One region of the Xanthobacter sp. DMC47 genome, then DNA from elsewhere that is predicted to be linked to it. Evidence: predicted binding sites of a transcription regulator. Region 1 holds the regulator's gene; each other region holds the start of a gene.
What was found. The regulator LexA, encoded in region 1, represses DNA repair genes until DNA is damaged. The targets are predictions, from matches to a motif close to TGTTCNNNNTGTGTTCNG.
Positions count from the first base shown of each region.

Region 2: a site for LexA is predicted at 1,144-1,161, ahead of ACT54R_RS09875 (YifB family Mg chelatase-like AAA ATPase). Genes of this name have one in related genera too.
Region 3: a site for LexA is predicted at 1,130-1,147, ahead of uvrA (excinuclease ABC subunit UvrA). Genes of this name have one in related genera too.

Region 1 covers NZ_JBQUZM010000006.1:231,269-233,532, forward strand. Annotated here, with positions in the region: gene ACT54R_RS23270 (molybdopterin molybdotransferase MoeA) at 1-742, shown strand, start outside; gene lexA (transcriptional repressor LexA) at 899-1,609, shown strand; gene ACT54R_RS23280 (ComEC/Rec2 family competence protein) at 1,735-2,264, opposite strand, start outside.
Region 2 covers NZ_JBQUZM010000001.1:2,130,575-2,132,838, reverse strand. Annotated here, with positions in the region: gene ACT54R_RS09875 (YifB family Mg chelatase-like AAA ATPase) at 1-1,083, opposite strand, end outside; gene ACT54R_RS09870 (class I SAM-dependent methyltransferase) at 1,229-2,011, shown strand; gene ACT54R_RS09865 (polyhydroxyalkanoic acid system family protein) at 2,018-2,264, opposite strand, start outside.
Region 3 covers NZ_JBQUZM010000006.1:23,599-25,862, reverse strand. Annotated here, with positions in the region: gene gyrA (DNA gyrase subunit A) at 1-53, opposite strand, end outside; gene ssb (single-stranded DNA-binding protein) at 400-957, opposite strand; gene uvrA (excinuclease ABC subunit UvrA) at 1,409-2,264, shown strand, end outside.

The DNA of each region.
Region 1 (2,264 bases):
GCTCGCCGCCGCCATGGACCATGCGACAGTGCCGGTCGCGCGCCGCCCGCGCGTCGCCTTGCTGCAGACCGGCGACGAACTGGTGCTGCCCGGCCAGGGCACCGGCAACGGCAGCGAGATCGTCGTCTCCAACGCCTTCGGCCTCGCCGAACTCGCCCGCCGCGCCGGGGCCGATGTGACCGACCTCGGCCTCATCAAGGACGACCTTGCGGCCATCCGCGCCGTGGTGGCGCGCGCGCTCTCCGGCGAATTCGATCTCGTGGTCTCCTCGGGTGGCGCCTCCGTGGGCGATCATGACCTGATGGCCCCGGCGCTGAAGGCCGAGGGGGTGGACCTCTCGGTGCATAAGATCGCGCTGCGCCCCGGAAAACCGCTGATGTTCGGCCATCGCGGCGCCGTGCGGGTGCTGGGGCTGCCGGGTAACCCGGTGTCCTCCCACGTCTGCGGGATGGTCTACCTCGTCCCCCTCATCCGCGCTCTGCAGGGTGATTCCCGCCCCGGCCCCGAGACCGTGCCGGCGCGCCTCGCGGCCGACCTGCCGCCCAACGATGTGCGGCGGGATTTCATGCGCGCCACCCTCGACCGGCGCGCGGATGGCTCGATCCACGCCATTCCCTGCGCCTCGCAGGACAGCGCCATGCTGAGCATTCTCTCCGCCGCCGACTGCCTTCTGGTGCGCCCGCCCTTCGCGCCTGCGGGGCGCGTCGGCGACCCCTGCGAGATTATTCCCTTCGACGATTGAGCGTTAACGGGGCCTTCACCACTTGCGGAACACAAAAGGAACAGATAAAGACTGTTCATGATTTGTTTCGCGGCGCACCGGGCTGGATGCGCCTTGAATCGGGACCGGCCGAGAGCGCCGCTTCCGGGCGGTGCCTGCAAGGAACGGGGCCAGGGAATGCTCACTCGGAAGCAATACGACCTTCTGCGCTTCATCCATGAGCGGCTCAAGGAAACCGGGGTCCCCCCCTCCTTCGACGAGATGAAGGAAGCGCTGGACCTGCGCTCCAAGTCTGGCATCCATCGCCTCATCACCGCCCTTGAAGAGCGCGGCTTCATCCGCCGCCTGCCCAACCGCGCCCGTGCGCTGGAAGTGGTGCGCCTGCCCGACAGCGTGGCGCCGGGCCTTGCCTCCGCCCGGTCCGCAGGGCGCGGCTTTTCCCCGTCGGTCATCGAGGGCAGCCTCGGCAAGGTCCGTCCGGTGCCGGAGGACGACGAGGCGGGCCAGGTGGTCTCGGTGCCGGTCATGGGCCGCATCGCCGCCGGCACGCCCATCTCCGCCATTCAGAGCCGCAGCCACACACTGAACATCCCGCCCGAGATGCTGGGATCCGGTGAGCACTTCGCCCTTGAGGTCCGGGGTGACAGCATGATCGAGGCCGGCATCCTCGACGGCGACACGGTGCTCATCCGCAAGTGCGACAGCGCCGATACCGGCGACATCATCGTCGCGCTGGTGGATGACGAGGAAGCCACCCTCAAGCGCCTGCGCAAGAAGGGCGCCTCCATCGCACTGGAGGCTGCCAATCCGGCCTACGAGACCCGCATCTTCGGGCCCGACCGCGTGCGCATCCAGGGCCGGCTCATCGGCCTGATGCGCCGCTACTGATCCTTATTTCTCCTGCGGGAGATCCGGAACGGGGTGAGGGGCGCGGCGGTCCACGCTCAACGGGCGCCTGCGCTTTTTCTTAGAGGCGTTGCCCCTCACCCCGACGCCTCTTGAAGCCCCTCCCATCAGGGCGCGGTCGCATCTGCCTGAGGGTCGCCGGCATCGGCGGTGGCGGGTTCGGATATGGGTTCCGGCGGCAGCGGCGCCATCCAGGGACGGGATACGCCAGCCTTGCGGCTGGATTCGGCGACGAGCGCGCCGTCGCGGAGGGCGAAGGCGAGCGTCCCTGTCCGCGCAAGTTTCGCCGGGGTCAGCACCTCTGCTGGGCAGGTCTTGGGCGGCGGATCGCGGGTGACGACCATACGGGCGTTCAGGCAGTCGGCCTCCAGGCTTTCGGCGCGGCGCGAAATGGCGATAGTGCCGCCGCCGGGCAGCGGCGCGGTGCAGCCGAGCGGATCGCAGGTGAATCCGGCGGCAAGGTCCTTCGTTCCGGCCGTGCGGCGGTCGCCCTCCCGCGTCAGCCACTGCTCCACCACGAGTTTCTGGCCCGAGGCGCCGAGCACCGAAAGCCGCCCGTCCGGCATCCGCACCGCTACCGTCTGCGCATCGGGCGCTATGAGGAGGTCCGGCTTCAGAGGCGCGCCTGCCACCAGGG
Region 2 (2,264 bases), on a different contig from region 1:
GCGCTTGCAGGTGAAGCCGGGTTCGCCGGCCCGGCCGCAGCGGCAGGGGTTCATGGCGGCGATGAGCTGGAAGCGCGCGGGATAGGTGACGCGATGGTTGGCGCGGGCGATCAGCACCTCGCCCGTCTCCAGCGGCTGGCGCAGGGAATCGAGCACCTGCGGCGTGAATTCCGGCAATTCGTCGAGGAACAGGACGCCGTTGTGGGCGAGCGAGACCTCGCCCGGCTTCGCCTTGGCCCCGCCGCCCACCATGGCGGCCATGCTGGCCGAGTGATGCGGGGCGCGGAACGGACGGCGGTCCATCAGCGCGCCGTCCTCGATGGTACCGGCCACCGAGGCGATCATGGACACATCCAGCATCTCGACCGGCGACAGCGGCGGCAGGATGGAGGGCAGGCGCTGCGCCAGCATGGACTTGCCCGCGCCCGGCGGGCCGACGAACAGCAGATTGTGCCCCCCGGCGGCCGCCACCTCCAGGGCCCGCTTGGCGGTCTCCTGGCCCTTCACGTCCCGGAGGTCGAGCATGATGTCCCCCGGCGGCTTCATCCGCGGCTCGGGCCGGCCCATCACCTGGCGGCCGGTCATATGGTTGGCGAGCTGGATCAGCGACTGGGGGGCGAGAATTTCCATGTCGGGGCTGGCCCAGGCGGCCTCGGCGCCGCACGGGGCGGGGCAGATGAGGCCGTGGCCGCGGGCATTGGCGCCGATGGCCGCCGGCAGTACGCCGGCCACGGCCGCGATCGCGCCGTCCAGCGCCAGTTCACCCACCACCGTGAAGCCCGCCAGGGCATCGCCGGGAATGGCGCCGATGGCGGCCATCAGCCCCAGCGCGATGGGCAGATCGTAGTGGGAGCCTTCCTTGGGCAGGTCGGCGGGCGCGAGATTCACCGTGATGCGCCGCGCCGGCAAAGCGAGGCCGGAGGCGATGAGCGCGGCGCGCACCCGCTCCTTGGCCTCGGTCACCGCCTTGTCGGGCAGGCCGACGATGGTAAAGGCCGGCAGGCCCGCGGCCACATGCACCTGCACATCCACCGGGCGCGCCTCGACGCCCTCGAACGCGACTGTCGCCACCCGCTGGATCACAGCCGCCCCCTGCCTGCTGCCCGTCTGCACCTCAAGGTAGCGGAGCGTGGGCGTGCCCGCAAGAACGAAAGAGGAACGATCATGCTTGCGCCCCGCGCCACCCCGGCTATGCTTGGAGGTAGCAAAAGGATCAGGGAGAACCGCCATGGCCGCCGAGGGTGCAGGCGCGCGCAGTCATGAGGCCCATGTGGTCGAGATGTTCGGCCCGCAGGCCGCCGCCTATGTGGCGAGCGCGGTCCATGCCCGCGGCGCGGACCTCGATGCACTCAAGGCCCTCGTGGAAGAGGCGCAGCCCGCCCGGCTGCTGGACCTCGGCTGTGGCGGCGGGCATGTGAGCTTCACCGCCGCGCCGTTCGCGGGCGAGGTGGTGGCCTACGATCTGTCCGAGGAGATGCTGGGCGCCGTCGCGGCGGAGGCGAAGGCGCGCGGCCTTGCCAACATCGCCAGGCAGCAGGGCGGGGCCGAGCGCCTGCCGTTCGCCGATGCGAGCTTCGACATGGTGGCGTCCCGCTACAGCGCGCACCATTGGCGCGACGTGCCGCGGGCGCTTGCAGAGGTGCGGCGGGTGGTGAAAGAGGGCGGGCAGGTCGTCGTGATGGACGTGATCGCCCCCGAATGGCCGGTCGCCGACACCTTCCTGCAAACTGTGGAATTGCTCCGCGATCCCTCCCACGGGCGGGACTACAGCGCCTCCGAATGGACGCGCTTCGCCGAGGAGGCGGGGTTCCGGGTGGTGCGCACGGCACACCGGCGCCTGAGGCTGGAGTTCGCCTCCTGGGTGGCGCGCATCCGCACGCCGGAGCTGCACGTGGCCGCCATCCGCTCGCTGATGGCGGGCGCGAGTGCGGACGTGGCAACCCATTTCGAGTTCGAGCCGGACGGCTCGTTCTCCATCGATACGTTGACGCTTGAGCTGGAGACGGCCTGAGCCGGCCTATTTCTTCTCAAGCATGAGCCGGCCCTGCTTCTGGATGAGGTCCTTCGCCTTGCGGGCGATGAGATCCAGCATGAAGGGCAGTTCCACGGAAAGATGCACGGCGTCGTCCGCCACCTGAAGCTTGCCGCTCGCGGTCTGGCCAAGGGCGGCGATGCGGAAGTCCAGATGCTCACCCGTCCAGGTTTCCTCCAGGATGGAGATGTGGCGGGAGAAGCGGTCGCGCACGCCGGTGAGCCCCGTCTGC
Region 3 (2,264 bases), 210 kb from region 1:
CGGATGTCGGACGGCGGCTCGCCGCCACTCTTCGGCGTTTCGGAATCGGCCAAAAGTCAGCACTCGCATGGATTGGAAGGGCGCTTCCTTCTAGCCGATTCACCCTTCCGACGCCAGCAAAACCCCGCCGGTCGGCTCAATTTTTCCCGTTAAAAATCAATAACTTATGTGGAGCATTTTGCCAGTCGCCGCACATTTTGTCGCTTTTGCGTCAGAATGGCCTGAAAAGGCAGGAAAACCCGGCTGGCGAACGGCGCCGCGACGGGGCAACAGGGAACGCCACGCGTTCCCTCCACGCCGAGGCCCCGCACGCAGGAATGGACACTGCAGGACCGGGCCGCGGCCGGGCTCACCACCACTTCGCCCCGCCTCCATCGACCCGACAAGCGTCGGCCGGCCTCAGAAGGGGATTTCGTCGTCGAGATCGGCCGCGGGGCGACCACCACCCGAGCCGCCGCCCATCCCTCCGCCCGCCGGGGCCGGACGGCGCCCGCCGCCGGAACCGCCGCCGCTATAGCCGCCGAAGCTGCCACCGCCGCCACCCATGGGGCTGGCCGAGCCGAAGTCGGAGCCTCCACCGTATTCGTCCGCCCCGGACCCGCCGCCCTCACGGCCGTCGAGCAGCGTCAGCTCGCCGCGATAGGGGCGCAGCACGACCTCGGTGGTGTAGGTCTCGCGGCCATCCTTCTCATACTTGCGGGTCTCGAGCTGGCCCTCGATATAGACCTTGGAGCCCTTCTTCAGGAAACGCTCGGCGACGCCCACCAGATTCTCGTTAAAGATCACCACGCGGTGCCACTCGGTGCGCTCGCGGCGCTCGCCGGAGGCCTTGTCGCGCCAGTTCTCGGACGTGGCAATGGACAGGTTGCAGACGCGGCCGCCGTTCTGGAACGACTTGACCTCCGGGTCGCGGCCCAGATTGCCGATCAGGATCACCTTGTTGACGCTGCCGGCCATCGCGCTCTCCCTCGTGCCGTAGTCCGTTTCTAGGCGCCACCGAAGATCGGTACGCCGCGAATCCCGCACCCTAGCGTCCCCGCCGGGCCATGCGACCCCCGGTGCGGCTTTATCCCCATGATGAACCGATGAACCAACGCGCGCTGCCGCGCGTAACAACTCCAGGCCCCAATGTTCACGTTGTGTTCCTAGCCGACTTCCCCCAGACTGGCAAGGCCATCGGGCGCGCTCCATGCGAGTTGACGGCTCTTTTTGGGTGGCACCCTCCGGAGTTCCGATTATGTTCTCTTCCGCATCGCACAAGGTCCACTACATTTCCCTGAGTTCATGAGCACGTTCCTAGGCGCGCTGCGCGGCTTTCCGGCCGCCAGGGTGCCCGCCGCTGCAAGGGCGGCACGATCGTTCCTCAGGCCCCGACCCCTTTTTGCGCCGCAGGCGCCAGCGGATGTCCATGTCTGATCGCGCAGCTTCCCCGCGTCCCGCCCCCCGCCGCGATGCCCGCACCCTCTCGGTGCGCGGCGCGCGCGAGCACAATCTCAAGAACGTGGACCTCGAAATCCCCCGCGACAGCCTGGTGGTATTCACCGGCCTGTCCGGTTCGGGGAAAAGCTCGCTCGCCTTCGACACGATCTATGCGGAAGGACAGCGGCGCTATGTGGAAAGCCTTTCGGCCTATGCCCGCCAGTTCCTGGAGATGATGCAGAAGCCGGACGTGGACCAGATCGACGGTCTCTCGCCGGCCATCTCCATCGAGCAGAAGACCACATCGAAGAACCCGCGCTCCACGGTCGGCACGGTCACCGAAATTTATGACTACATGCGCCTTCTGTGGGCGCGCACCGGCGTGCCCTATTCGCCGGCCACCGGCCTGCCCATCGAGAGCCAGACCGTCTCGCAGATGGTGGACCGCACCCTTGCGCTGCCGGAAGGCACGCGGCTATTCCTGCTGGCGCCGGTGGTCCGCGGGCGCAAGGGCGAGTATCGCAAGGAACTCGCCGAGTGGATGAAGAAGGGCTTCCAACGGGTCAAGATCGACGGCACCTTCCACGAGATCGCCGAGGCGCCGACCCTCGACAAGAAGTTCAAGCACGACATCGACGTGGTGGTGGACCGCATCGTGGTGCGCGCGGACCTCGCCCAACGCCTCGCCGACAGCTTCGAGACTGCCCTTGGCCTCGCGGATGGCATCGCGGTGGCTGAGTTCGCCGACGAGAAGGACGAGGCGGGGGCACCCCGACGCATCATCTTCTCGGAGAAGTTCGCCTGTCCGGTGTCCGGCTTCACCATTCCGGAGATCGAGCCGCGGC